DNA from 3 places in the Acidilutibacter cellobiosedens genome. Region 2 is predicted to be linked to each of the others. Evidence: riboswitches for the same ligand, from Rfam matches in the RefSeq annotation. Region 2 holds a riboswitch; each other region holds the start of a gene.
What was found. A riboswitch is a leader RNA that binds a small molecule or an ion and turns the genes downstream of it on or off. The one in region 2 is predicted to bind thiamine pyrophosphate.
Positions count from the first base shown of each region.

Region 1: another riboswitch for thiamine pyrophosphate. It lies ahead of thiT (energy-coupled thiamine transporter ThiT); the one in region 2 lies ahead of thiD (bifunctional hydroxymethylpyrimidine kinase/phosphomethylpyrimidine kinase).
Region 3: another riboswitch for thiamine pyrophosphate. It lies ahead of thiC (phosphomethylpyrimidine synthase ThiC); the one in region 2 lies ahead of thiD (bifunctional hydroxymethylpyrimidine kinase/phosphomethylpyrimidine kinase).

Region 1 is NZ_CP035282.1:1,710,198-1,714,765, reverse strand. It holds gene EQM13_RS08205 (Asp23/Gls24 family envelope stress response protein) at 1-87, opposite strand, end outside; gene rpmB (50S ribosomal protein L28) at 307-498, shown strand; gene EQM13_RS08195 (hypothetical protein) at 563-754, opposite strand; gene EQM13_RS08190 (thiamine diphosphokinase) at 845-1,480, opposite strand; gene thiT (energy-coupled thiamine transporter ThiT) at 1,496-2,044, opposite strand; TPP riboswitch at 2,106-2,208, opposite strand; gene rpe (ribulose-phosphate 3-epimerase) at 2,259-2,906, opposite strand; gene rsgA (ribosome small subunit-dependent GTPase A) at 2,908-3,792, opposite strand; gene pknB (Stk1 family PASTA domain-containing Ser/Thr kinase) at 3,829-4,568, opposite strand, start outside.
Region 2 is NZ_CP035282.1:1,141,755-1,146,322, forward strand. It holds gene EQM13_RS05415 (GNAT family N-acetyltransferase) at 1-50, shown strand, start outside; gene EQM13_RS05420 (DUF523 domain-containing protein) at 94-531, shown strand; gene EQM13_RS05425 (Na/Pi cotransporter family protein) at 629-2,281, opposite strand; TPP riboswitch at 2,597-2,695, shown strand; gene thiD (bifunctional hydroxymethylpyrimidine kinase/phosphomethylpyrimidine kinase) at 2,762-3,580, shown strand; gene abc-f (ribosomal protection-like ABC-F family protein) at 3,875-4,568, shown strand, end outside.
Region 3 is NZ_CP035282.1:890,028-894,595, forward strand. It holds gene rph (ribonuclease PH) at 1-521, shown strand, start outside; gene rdgB (RdgB/HAM1 family non-canonical purine NTP pyrophosphatase) at 523-1,131, shown strand; gene EQM13_RS04215 (metallophosphoesterase) at 1,168-1,641, shown strand; tRNA gene EQM13_RS04220 (tRNA-Gly) at 1,753-1,826, shown strand; tRNA gene EQM13_RS04225 (tRNA-Arg) at 1,839-1,915, shown strand; tRNA gene EQM13_RS04230 (tRNA-His) at 1,929-2,005, shown strand; tRNA gene EQM13_RS04235 (tRNA-Lys) at 2,028-2,100, shown strand; tRNA gene EQM13_RS04240 (tRNA-Leu) at 2,111-2,194, shown strand; TPP riboswitch at 2,206-2,320, shown strand; TPP riboswitch at 2,375-2,490, shown strand; gene thiC (phosphomethylpyrimidine synthase ThiC) at 2,571-3,872, shown strand; gene thiM (hydroxyethylthiazole kinase) at 3,922-4,568, shown strand, end outside.

The DNA of each region.
Region 1 (4,568 bases), 570 kb from region 2:
TTCCATTGCGGATAATCCTGCAACTGTTGCTATCACATCATCATCTATGGAAATATATCCGTATTCGTCATTAAATTTCGCTGGCATATTCTACCTCCTCCTAAATATTTATATGATTACATTTTACCTTATTATATCAAATAGTTCAACTATTGCTGTTTATCTTTTAAATTTAATTCTACGTATTGCATTTTTAATATCCATTATGTTAAAATAGATTATGTTGTTATTGAATAATTATATGCTGTAATAATAAAGCATATGAAAAATAATGAAATTCAGCATAGATTTGAGGAGGTGTTTCTTGTGTCAAAACGTTGTGAAATATGCGGAAAAGAAAAAACATTCGGGAAGAAGGTTAGCTTTTCAAATAGAAAAAGCAGCAGAACCTGGTCTCCTAACATAAAAAAAGTTAAAGCCATTGTTGATGGATCCCCAAAAAGGATTTACGTTTGTACAAGATGTTTAAGATCCGGAAATGTAACAAGAGCATTATAATTTAACACAAGGGGACGGTTCTTCCGTGCTGTTTAAACAGCACGGAAGAACCGTCCCCTTGTGTCTATCCGCATTTATATAGTAGAAGACCTGTTATGAATATAACAAAAGCAAATATAAGAAGCCAAAAATTAATCGGTATTACCTTAATAATTAATATTCCTCCCAATATCATCAAAATCAGTCCTATTATTCTGAAGGGACCGCGTCTACATCTATGCGGAGGTCTAATATGCCAAGGTTTCCCCCCTCTCATAAAACCACCACCTCTTGCCACAAACTTTACTACATATTATTCAGATATATATATTATAGTTACAAAATTGTATTTTCCATATAAAGAAGATCAGTCCTTGGATATAACAATTATACATTCTCCCGACTCGATTTTAATTTCTCCTCTGTCTTTGACTATTCTGTTGCTTATTCCATAGGATGAAGAAAATTCGAACTTTTTTCTATCTGTTTCATATTGGAAACCTTTTAATGTAACTATGCTTCCCCTTTCCCACATGGGGATTATTGAAACATAGGTATTTTCCTCTTTTTCAATAACAATATCTCCATATCCGATAAATATCTTGTTGTTTTCATCAACAATAGTTCCTTTAATATTCATTTTATATAATTTATAGAGAAGATGAATATTGGCAAGACTGTGATCTAATCTTGAGCCCGTTGCTCCCATAAAAATTATCTCTTCGGCACCTTTTTCAATAAGAATGTTGATGGCTAATTCTGTATCCGTATAATCCTTTTTTATGGGAAACTTTTTAATTGTCACCTTATCCCTTTCCATCTTTCTAAACGTATCCTTATCTATAGAATCAAAGTCTCCTATCAAGAAGTCTGGCTTGATAGATGTATCGGCTATATAGTCAGCTCCGCCGTCGGCACAAATTATATAATCCGAATCTCTTGCCACATCTCTTAATAATTTGTCATTCTTAATTTCTCCGTTTGATATAATAAGCCCCTTCATAAAATCCCCTCAATCTTATTTTCTAAGTTTACTCAAAGGTTTCAGCAGTATAGACATTACTACGGACGATATAATAAACTCTGGAAGAAGATAACTCATCTGGTATCCTGCAGAGTATATCCAAGGATTTTGCCCTCCTGCATATTCGGCAAAGAATATTACTCCGGAAAGAAGATGGCATATAAATCTTCCTCCTACAGATAATAATATACCTATTATAAGTATAATGTAATCCTTTGTCGTATATTTTTCTCTCTTAAAATTAAAAATTCCTACAAAACCCAAACAAGCAAAAGCCAAAGGATAATCCAAGAAAAACTGAGCAATATGATAGACTTGAGGATTAAGTATACACTGAAGCACACCATATATTCCTCCAACTATTATTCCCGGTCCTACTCCCCACCTTATTGCAAATATCATGATAGGTATCATACTTCCGGCAGTTATGGAGCCTCCCTGAGGAGCTTCATACACCTTTACATAACTTAAAAGAGTAGCCAATGCAATCATTATTCCGCCTTCAGCAATCATTTTAGTACTCCATTTCTTTGAATCCGACATATTATAAATCCCTCCTAATAAAAAATTAAACCCATTACCTGAAAAGGCAATGGGTTTTTAATCATAAACAATTACACTTCCCTCCGCTGGTATTATCCATTTCAGGTTCAAGGGTCGGAAGATTAACTTCCCTCTCAGTCATTGCGACTCCCCTAGTGTTAAAACTATATTTTATTTTGCACCCTTATTATAACATGAATCATATAAAATTTCACTATATATTTTTAAATTTCTTTGTCTCCTCTGTTGGGTCCTCTGCCGCAAATATTCCGGAACCTACTACCAATATTTCTGCTCCCAGATTGGCTATTTCTCTTGCATTATCTAACTTTATTCCTCCGTCTACCTGTATTTCGATGTTTAATTTTCTCTTATCAATAATATCCTTAAGATCTGAAATTTTCCTCTTCATTGACGAAATAAAGGACTGGCCCCCGAATCCCGGATTCACGGTCATTATTAATACCATGTCGATATATTCCATGATATATTCAATATTATTTAAAGGCGTTGAGGGATTTAACGCTACTCCTGCCCTTATTCCCCTATTCTTAATGCTCTGAATTGTCCTGTGAAGATGGCGGGTAGATTCTTCATGAACGGTAATAATGTCTGCCCCTGCATCTACAAAATCATCTATATACCTTTCGGGATTTTCTATCATAAGGTGAGCATCAAAAGGTAATTTTGTTACATTTCTTATTCTTTTAATCACAGGAGGTCCGAAAGTAATATTCGGAACAAAATTTCCATCCATAATGTCCAGATGAATAAAATCCGCTCCTCCCTCTTCCACTTTCTTCAATTCATCTTTTAAATTGCTGAAATCAGCAGATAATATTGATGGTGCGATCTTTATCATTTTAATATCTCCTTTTGTTACTTTTTATCTCTTGAAGAAATCTCAAATAATTTTCATATCTTTCCCTGCTTATGACTCCATCTTCAACTTTCCTCCTTACCTCACAGTCAACCTCTTTATAGTGAAGGCAGTCGGAAAACTTACAATTGCCGCTATTCTCCGCTATCTCATTAAAGTACTGCTGAACCTCTGATTCATTTTTAATAAATTCAATGTTCAAAGTACTGAAACCCGGAGTATCTACTACATAGCCTCCGCCTTTAAGTTCCAGTAATTCCACATGTCTTGTAGTATGTTTTCCTCTTTTAGTCTTATGACTAATTTCTCCCGTCTGCAAACTCAAATCCGGCTGTATTTTATTCAGCAGTGAAGATTTTCCTACTCCGGAAGGCCCAGAAAATACTGTTATGTTGTCCTTTAAAATCTCTCTTAATCTATCCATTCCTTCATCAAAAAATTTGCTGAGTCCCAATACTTCATATCCGGCGGAATTGTAAATTTTCTTTATCAAATTAATTTCTTCCTTGTTAACGCATAAATCATTTTTAGTTATACATATTATCTCTTTTATTTTTTCATATTTGGCTAATATCAAAAATCTGTCCAAAAGCCACAAGTTAATATCAGGATTTTTGATACTCATAACTATTACAGTTTGGGTAATATTAGCTACTGGAGGCCTTTCAAATTTCGTTTTTCTTTCTCTGATTTCTAGCATATACCCTGTATGAGCCGAGGGATTTTCATCGATTAACACATTATCTCCTACAAGGGGCGTAATATTCTTTTTCCTAAAAATCCCTCTTGCTTTGCATTCATACATTCCTATTTTTGTGTTTACATAATAAATGCCGCCTATCCCCTTTACTATTGTACCCTCCAGCATTATAGCCCTCCCTTATGAAAAATTAAAAACAAATTATCAATCAACCAAAGTTTTGGTTGCCTGCAAAGTATTATCAAAGTATACTTCAAACTTAGTATTTTTAGTTCCCTTTATAGGTATAACAATGGTTCCGTCGGAAGGATAGTGAATCCTATCATAGTAAACAGTACTTGCTCCTCCGTCTATTTTAAGAACTTTAACTTCGGTTTGACTCTTATCTTGAGGTATTGTTATATTCAAATCACTGGAAATTTCTTTATTATCATCAGGATTGTCTTTATCATCATTATCTCCGTTATTGTCTCCTGATCCTCCGCCTTTTCCGCTGCTTACATATAAATCAACTGCGGTACCTTCTTCAATTTCATTTCCCTGCTCGTAGCTTTGCCATATAACCTTGCCTTCTTCTACTTCATCACTGGGCTGAGGTACAACTTCTCCCTTAGTTAAGCCCTTTTCCTTTATAATCTGTAATGCCTCTTCAAGGGTCTTTCCTACAAGTTTCGGCATAATCACGTTTTTAACTTTCGGCCCCTTGCTTACGACAAAATGTACCTTTGTACCTTCCGGTACCTCCGAATATGCTTCCGGGTCCTGACTTATAATTATATTTTCCGGTATTTCTTCGTCAAATTCATACTCTGCTCCGCCATCTTTAAGACCGTTCTCAGACAACAGGGAATCTACATTGCTTATATCCTCATCCTTAAAATTAGGTACTTTTACGAGTTTACTTCCCTTGCTAACCACAACCTCTATAGGATATCCTTTCTTGA
Region 2 (4,568 bases):
ACAATATGGACATGATTCATTATTTATATGTTATAAACAAGACAAAATAGATTATATTCCCTGATATGTATTAATAAAGAAAGAGGCGATAAAATGTATTTGGTAAGTTTATGTTTGGCAGGTTTTAATTGCAGGTATGACGGAAAAAGCAAAGGAAATGAAGGTATAATTGAATTGATCAATCAGGGCAAGGCTATTGCCCTATGTCCCGAGCAATTATCGGGATTATGTACTCCGAGGCTTCCATGTGAGATTATTATAGATGAAAGAGGAAACAGAAAAGTAATCAGGAGAGATGGGAAGGATCTTACCAAAGAATTTACTGAAGGTGGAAATAGAGTTTTATCCATAGCAAAAGCTATGGGTATAAAAAAGGCAATATTAAAATCAAAAAGCCCTTCCTGCGGTTGTGGACTTATATATAATGGAACATTTTCAGGGAGAGTAGTTCCGGGGAACGGAATAACGTCTGAACTTCTAATCAAAAACGGTATTGAAGTTTATACGGAAGAAGATATACATAAATTATAAACCCCACTTACCTTAATATACTTTCCGTAAAATGGGTTTCAAGAAAGGCTTCCATTAAAACACAATATATTAATGGAAGCCTTTCTTATAAATTTCTCTAATTATTTCTTGGTATTCCTTGCAGTTCATCTTTAGAAGCTAAACATATTTTATATATATGATCGGCAATTCTTTCAAAATGAGTTATAATGTTTAAAAATATAATTCCTGATTCTACAGAACAAGTTCCATTTTCTAACCTTTTCACATGAGCATTGGAAAATTCTTTACATAGGTCATCGGCTTTGTCCTCAAGCTTTAAAGTTTCTATTAAAAGGGGAATGTCTTTTTCTTTTAAAACTTTTATAGTATTATCATACATTTTGATGACTACATTTTGAAGCTCATGAAGTTCATCTATTGCTTCGTTTGAAAACACAAGTTTTTTTTCAACTTTGATTTCTATAAGTTTTACAATGTCTTCAGCATGGTCTCCTATTCTTTCTATGTTGTTAATACTGGTTATCATTGCCGGTACCATTATGGAACCCGAATCTGAAAGAGCTCTTTTAGATAATTCAACTATATAAGTAGTAATATCTTTTTGCATTTGATTTACTGTTTCTTCATATTCATGAACTTTATTTATCTTATCAAGTTCATTGTCGTAAAAGGCTTCCATTACATCCTTCAGCATCTGTTCAGATATTTCTGCGCCTCTTGTTATTTCTGATATGATAGCTTTAAAAGCAGCAACAGGAGTATCTAAAAGGAGTTTGTCCAAGTATATGGAAGGGCTTTCATAGTTAGGTCCTTTATCTTTAATTATAGTCTCTAAGAATCTTACATAGTATTTAGTTATAGGCAAAAATATAAGGGCACTTAAGACATTAAATATTGTATGAGAATTTGCTATTTGAGCTCCTATATCTGCGTTAGGTTGTATGTAATTTGTAACAATTTGTATTGCATGAACAAATTGAGGCAAAATTAAAGCAGCAATCAAGACACCGGAAATATTATAGATAGTATGTGCCCAGGCTGTTCTTCTGGCATTTATGTTTCCTGTCAAGCTCGCAAGCTGAGCGGTAATACAAGTGCCTATATTATCTCCCAGCATAATACAGACAGCAGACTTTAAATTTATTAGATTTGCTTTTCCCAATATCATTACTAAACCTACAGTGGCACTACTACTGTGAACCATAGCAGTAGCAAAAGCACCCAGTAATATTCCTATAACGGGAACGGATGCGTAGGTCTCAAAGAAGTACCTTAAAGTTTTACTGTGTTCCATATACGGTACTCCGCTGTTTAATATTTTTAGCCCTAAGAACATCATTCCAAAACCCATAATTGCATTACCGATATTTTTGGCGGTTTTATTTTTACTGAAAAAATTTATTCCGAAACCAATTCCGAGTATTGGAAGAGCTATATCCGTTAGCTTAAAATCAAAACTCAAGGCCATAAGTTGAGCCGTTATAGTAGTGCCGATATTAGCTCCGTATATTATTCCTATGGCTTGAGAAAAATTCATAAGACCCGCATTGACAAAACCTACAGTTAGTACAGTCACTGCGGTACTGCTTTGAACAAGGGCTGTCAGAAAAGTACCGACTAAAAACGCACTCCATATTCTTCCTGTCAGAACGGAAAGCATTTTTTTCATCATTTCACCGGAAGCCTTTTCAAGCCCGTCTCCCATTTTGTCGACTCCATACATTAATAAGGCAGTGCCTCCAATTAAACCATAAATTAACTCTGTCATAAATTTCCCCCAAACTATAAATTATTTTTATAACCCATAAAAAAATTCTATTTTGTCTTATTACAGACTTGACCCTAAATGGATTTCAAAAAAAGTTTTTGTTAATATATTAATGCTTTAATGGATACCTTTTCATTATATTACATAATAACTATACAGCAAATAAAAAAACTTATCAACACGAAAATATGGAAGATGCCTATTATGATTTTCATTCAGGAAAGTGTTAATATATTAATTATATGCATTATTATAGATAAATTTATCATGAAGCAATTGATTCTGAAAGTAAAAAGTGTTATTATAATTAACAAAAGATATTTGCGGGGGGACTCCTTTGAGTTGAGAAGGTAAAACCTGACCCTTTGAACCTGTTAGTTAAGACTGGCGTAGGGAAGCAAAATTTGTATGATTGTATTTAATAAATGGTGCTTGCCAAGATCGGCAGGTGCCATTTTTAATTTATAGGAGGAGATAAATTTGGAAAAAGTTCTTACAATTGCCGGCTCTGATTGTAGCGGCGGTGCGGGAATTCAAGCTGATCTTAAAACCTTTGCGGCCCATGGCGTTTACGGCATGAGCGTAATCGTATCGGTAGTTGCGGAGAATACATCCCGTGTTATTGATATACAGGATGTTGCTCCTGAGATGATTGAAAAACAGATTGATGCCGTTTTTGAGGATATCGGGGTAGATGCCGTAAAAGTGGGTATGCTTTCTCAGCCTTGTTGTATGAAAGCTGTAGCACGTAAACTTAAGGAGTATAAACCCCAAAATGTAGTGATCGATCCCGTTATGTATGCTAAAAATGGGTGTCCTCTCATGAATCCCAGTGCCATTGATATACTGATTCATGAAATACTTCCCCTGGCAGATGTTCTTACACCAAATATTCCGGAAGCAGAAAGAATTTCCGGAATACAGATAAATTCTGCTGAAGATATGGAACAAGGGGCAAAATATATATATGATTTGGGAGTGAAAAATGTGCTGGTCAAGGGAGGTCATGCTGTTGGAGATGCCTTGGATATTCTATATGATGGCAAACAGTTTTATTATTTCAGAGCACAACGTATCAATACAAAAAATACCCATGGTACAGGCTGTACATATTCTTCTGCCATTGCTTCCAACTTATCTTTGGGATTTGATTTGCAGGAAGCTGTAAGGAGAGCAAAGGAATATGTCACAACTGCCATTCGTCATTCACTTGCTATTGGTAAAGGCTGCGGTCCTACCCACCATTTTTATGATTTATATCAAAATGGATTGACCAAAACTATCATCAAAAATAATTGACAGTACTATATTTCTTACATATAATTAAAGAAGGTATTTAAATTATTAAGGGGAGCTTTACTAAATGAGCACAATATTAAGATGGATTGTATTTGAATCGAATATTAACGCAAATTTTTCTCTTTACGGGATAGGTGCGTCCAAAAATAGATTCAAGCTGCAAAAACCATATTAGTATTGAGGGATAAACATATTTAAACATGTCCAGTGGAACCCAAGGCTAATTTTGGCTTTGGGTTTTTTTATATATATTTTATGGTCGGGTGGGAAAAGGACGTTTGCAGCGTAATAAATATGGAAAGGAAGATAATAATGATTGAATGCAGTATAAATAATTTAATTAAATATTATGGTGCAAATAAAATATTTGAAAATATATCCTTTGAATTGAAGACAAACGAGAGAATAGGGCTTATCGGAAAAAACGGATGCGGGAAAACCACATTGATGAAGATTCTCATAGGAGCTGAAGATTATCAGGGAGGGAGTATAAATTTCAGTAAGGATACAAAGGTTGGATATTTAGATCAAATATTTGAATTCAAGCCGGATACGACTGTTATGGAAATATTTGAACTGGCTTTTCAGAAACTTTGGGAAATCAAGAAGGAAATGAAATCTGTTGAGCAGAAAATAAAAAAATTGAAGGGAGGAAATTTAGATAAAGTATTAAAAAGATACGGGTATCTTATGGAACAATATGAGATAAACGGGGGATACGAAGTTGAAACCCGTATAAACAAAATATATAATGGGCTAAATATTGCGGATTCATATAGGAAAATGAGATTTGAAGAATTAAGCGGAGGAGAAAAGACGAGGGTTATGCTGGGAAAACTTCTTTTGGAAGAACCGGACATTCTTCTTATGGATGAACCTACCAATCATTTGGATATTTCTTCTGTTGAGTGGTTGGAAGAGTTTCTAAAAAATTATAAAGGAGTTGTATTAGTCATTTCCCATGACAGATGTTTTCTCGATAATGTAG
Region 3 (4,568 bases), 250 kb from region 2:
GGGGGAAAATCGAAGGCAGATCTCAAGAAATTCAAAGGTTTATCGGAAGAGCTTTGAGGAATTCGGTTAAGTTAGATAAGATTGGAGAAAGAACTATTTGGATAGATTGTGATGTAATACAGGCTGATGGGGGTACAAGAACTGCATCAATTACGGGAGCATATGTAGCCTTAGTAGAGGCTATGAATAAACTTTATGTTCAGGGGGAATTGCCTTATATCCCTATAACTCATTATGTATCAGCAATAAGTGTAGGAATTTTTGGTGGAGTACCAATATTGGATTTGTGCTATATAGAAGATTATAAAGCAAGAGTTGATATGAATATTGCTATGAATGATAGGGGAGAGTTTATAGAAATACAAGGAACAGGAGAAAAGGGAACATTTACTTATGGAGAATTAAATGAAATGTTGAATTTAGCCAAAAAAGGGAACGAAGAACTCATAAGAATTCAAAAAAGATCTTTAGGAGATATAGGCAAATTAATAGGACAAATTCCGCAATCAGAAGGTGAATAAAATGGAGAGAAGAAAGTTGATCCTTTCTACAGGAAATATTCATAAGGTAGAAGAAATAAAGGATATTCTTGATGGATTCAACATTGAAATTTTATCTAAAGATGAAATAGGATTAAAAGAATTTAGTATAGAGGAAAATGGTACTACTTTGGAAGAAAATGCCATCAAAAAGGCAACAGAAATTCAACAAATAGCCGGAGGAATAGTTATTGCTGACGATACGGGACTTTTTGTAGATAAATTAAATGGAGAACCGGGCTTATATTCTGCAAGATATTCGGGAGAAGGCTCTACATACAGAAAAAATAATAAAAAACTTCTTAACAATCTTAAGGGGGTACCACTAAAAGAAAGAAATGCAGTATTTAAGACAGTTATAGCAATAACAGACGGAAAAAGAACGAAAACTGTAACAGGAGAATGCAGGGGGAAAATAGGATTTGAAGAAAGAGGTACAGAAGGATTTGGATATGATCCTCTGTTTATAGTAGACGGATATGATAGGACTTTTGCAGAATTAGGAGAAGAAATTAAAAATAAAATAAGCCACAGGAGTAGAGCTTTGAAAAAATTAAAAGAAGAGCTAAAAATTTTTTTGAATGAAATATAAACGAAAATTAGGAAACATATGTGAAGGTGATAAGCAGTGAGAATATTTGTAGTGAGTGATACCCATGGAAGAATAAATGAATTTATTAAAAAGGTCGAATACTTAGAAAAACCTGATATGATTATTCATTTAGGAGATTATATCGAAGATGGAATTGAAATTGAAAAGAGATTAAATATTAATACTATAAAAATAAGAGGGAATTGTGATTTTTATACGGAGAAGAAAAATGAGGAGACTATATTGAATATTGGAGATAAGAGAATATTTCTAACCCATGGGCATAAATATAATGTAAAAATGGGTATTCTAAATTTATATTATGCAGGAAAAGAAGAAAATGCAGATTTGATACTATATGGTCATACTCATATACCATCTATTGAAAAGAAGGATGGCATGATTTTTCTAAATCCCGGAAGTCCCTCAATGCCGAGAGGAAGGCATAAGAGGACCTTTGCAATTGTAGAAATCGGAGATAAAATAAAGGCAGATATTATAGAAATTTGATTTTGACGTATTGACAAGGATATTTTTATCTGTTATAATCATATAATGTTAGCAGAAAGGGTCACAGTGTGACAGTGAATTGTGTCAGCGAGAAAGGATTTATGAGTCCTTGCGGGTGTAGCTCAATGGTAGAGTACTGGCTTCCCAAGCCAGTTACGAGGGTTCGATTCCCTTCACCCGCTCCAAATGTTAATTTTGCACCTATAGCTCAGGTGGATAGAGCAACGGACTTCTAATCCGTGTGCCGGGGGTTCGAATCCTCCTAGGTGCACCATTTTTTTGTTGTGGTGGGTATAGCCTAGCTGGTTAGGGCGCCAGATTGTGGCTCTGGAGGCCATGGGTTCGAATCCCATTACCCACCCCAAGATAATTATAATAATAAAAATGACTCATTAGCTCAGGTGGTAGAGCACCTGACTTTTAATCAGGGTGTCCGGAGTTCGAGTCTCCGATGGGTCACTACTTTTATGCGGGAATGGCGGAATTGGCAGACGCGCTAGACTTAGGATCTAGTGTCATTGACGTGGGGGTTCAAGTCCTCTTTCCCGCACCAAACAATTGCAGATTATATTGCGGGGGAACTATATGGGCTGCGGTCCACATGAGTTGAGAAGGTTAAAACCTGACCCTTTGAACCTGTCAGTTAATACTGGCGAAGGGAAGCAAATTGTTACATGAAATGATTAAGGTGCTTTTCTTATAGAAGGAGGCACTTTTTTATTATATAAAACCGAATATGTTGCGGGGGGACTAAGCGGGCTGAAGTCCGTATTAAGTTGAGAAGGTTAAAACCTGACCCTTTGAACCTGTTAGTTAATACTGACGTAGGGAAGCGGAATTTGATAAGAAAGATGTTTGCTGAAATCGGTGAACGTCTTTTTTTATGACTCCTACCGCAACGACGGACTAAAGAAAGGAGTCTATTCAGAATGAATTATAAAACACAGATGGAAGCGGCCAGAAAAGGTATTGTCACAAAGGAACTTTCGCGAGTTGCTAAAGATGAAGGTTTTACAGAGCAGGAACTTTTAGCTCTTGTAGCATCGGGTCGGATTGTGATTCCGGCGAACATCCGCCATAAATCGCTACACCCTTACGGGATCGGCGAAGGTCTGCGGACGAAAGTCAACGTTAATCTCGGTATATCAGGTGATTGCGCAGATTATCATGCGGAAATGGAGAAGGTAAGGCTGGCAGAGAAATTCGGTGCGGAATCAATTATGGATTTGAGTAATTATGGAAAGACACGGGAATTCCGTAAAAAATTGATTGAAATTTCTCTGGCGATGATCGGTACCGTCCCTATTTACGATGCCATTGGGTATCTCGAAAAAGATCTGAAGGAAATCACAGCACAGGATTTTCTGAGAGTCATACGTTCCCATGCGGAGGAAGGGGTGGATTTTATGACCATTCATGCGGGTATCAACCGTCGGGTCATGGAAATTTTCCTGCGCGAAAGGCGGCAGATGAATATTGTTTCACGCGGTGGTTCTCTGATTTTTGCGTGGATGAAGATGACGGGGAATGAAAACCCTTTTTATGAGTATTATGACGAACTGCTCGATATCCTGCGGGAACACGACGTAACCGTTAGCCTTGGCGACGCGCTCCGCCCTGGAAGTATTGCGGATTCGACGGATGCTTCTCAGATTGCCGAGCTCACGGAAATAGGAAATTTGACAGAACGTGCCTGGAAGCAGGATGTGCAGGTTTTGGTTGAAGGTCCGGGCCACATGGCTATGGATGAAATTGCGGCCAACATGAAGATTGAAAAACGGATTTGCCACGGCGCACCTTTTTATGTGTTGGGGCCCCTTGTCACCGATATAGCGCCCGGCTATGACCATATTACGTCGGCTATCGGCGGGGCCATCGCGGCGGCAAACGGTGCAGATTTTTTGTGCTACGTGACCCCAGCAGAACATTTGCGCCTTCCAGACCTCAGTGATGTTAAAGAGGGAATTATTGCTTCCAAAATTGCAGCACATGCGGCGGATATTGCCAAGGGCGTGAAGAATGCACGGATGGCGGATTTCCAGATCAGTGAAGCTCGTCGGAAACTGGAATGGGAGGATATTTTTAAACTCTCTCTGGACGGAGAGAAGGCGAAAGAATATTACGAAAGCATTCCGCCGGAAGACCGGCATAGTTGTTCCATGTGCGGCAAAATGTGTGCAGTACGCACCATGAACCGAATACTGGACGGACTGGATACGAAGCTGAGATGATATCATTAGACTTGATTTGGGGAATACCAGTGGAAGGAGGAATATAAAAATGATTAGTAAGGAAGATATTAAAAACCGAATGATTCAAGCAGTTGAAACCGTAAAGCGGACAAATCCTATGGCAGGATCCATCACGAATTCAGTAACTATTAATTTTGTGGCTAATGCTCAGCTCGCTGTCGGAGGGTCCGCCGCTATGGTTTACCTGCCTGATGAGGGAGAATTTTTGGCGGAAGCCGGCGGCGCCACCTATATAAATGTCGGTACTCTCTTGCCGATTTATGAGCAGACTCTGCCATGTACAGTCAAAGCCCTGTATGATGCTGGAAAACCATGGGTTCTGGATCCGGTCGCAATCGGAATCGGATTACTTAGGACTCAACTGTTACGGCAGTTTAAGGAGTATAAACCAAATGTAATCAGAGGGAATGCTTCGGAAATTATTGCGTTGGCCGGTTTATGGGGATTAGAGGGCGGTACAGCTCAATCCAATGTCCGCGGCGTTGATTCTACGGATTCGGTAACCGACGCAGAGATTGCTGCTGTTGCACTGGCGAAGTGGACAGGCGGGGCTGTGGCCGTATCCGGTAAAACGGATTTGATAACGGATGGTTCCATTGCAGCCTTTTCCTATGGAGGATCTTACTTTATGGAGAAAATTACCGGGTCAGGTTGTTCATTGGGTGGCGTCGTCGC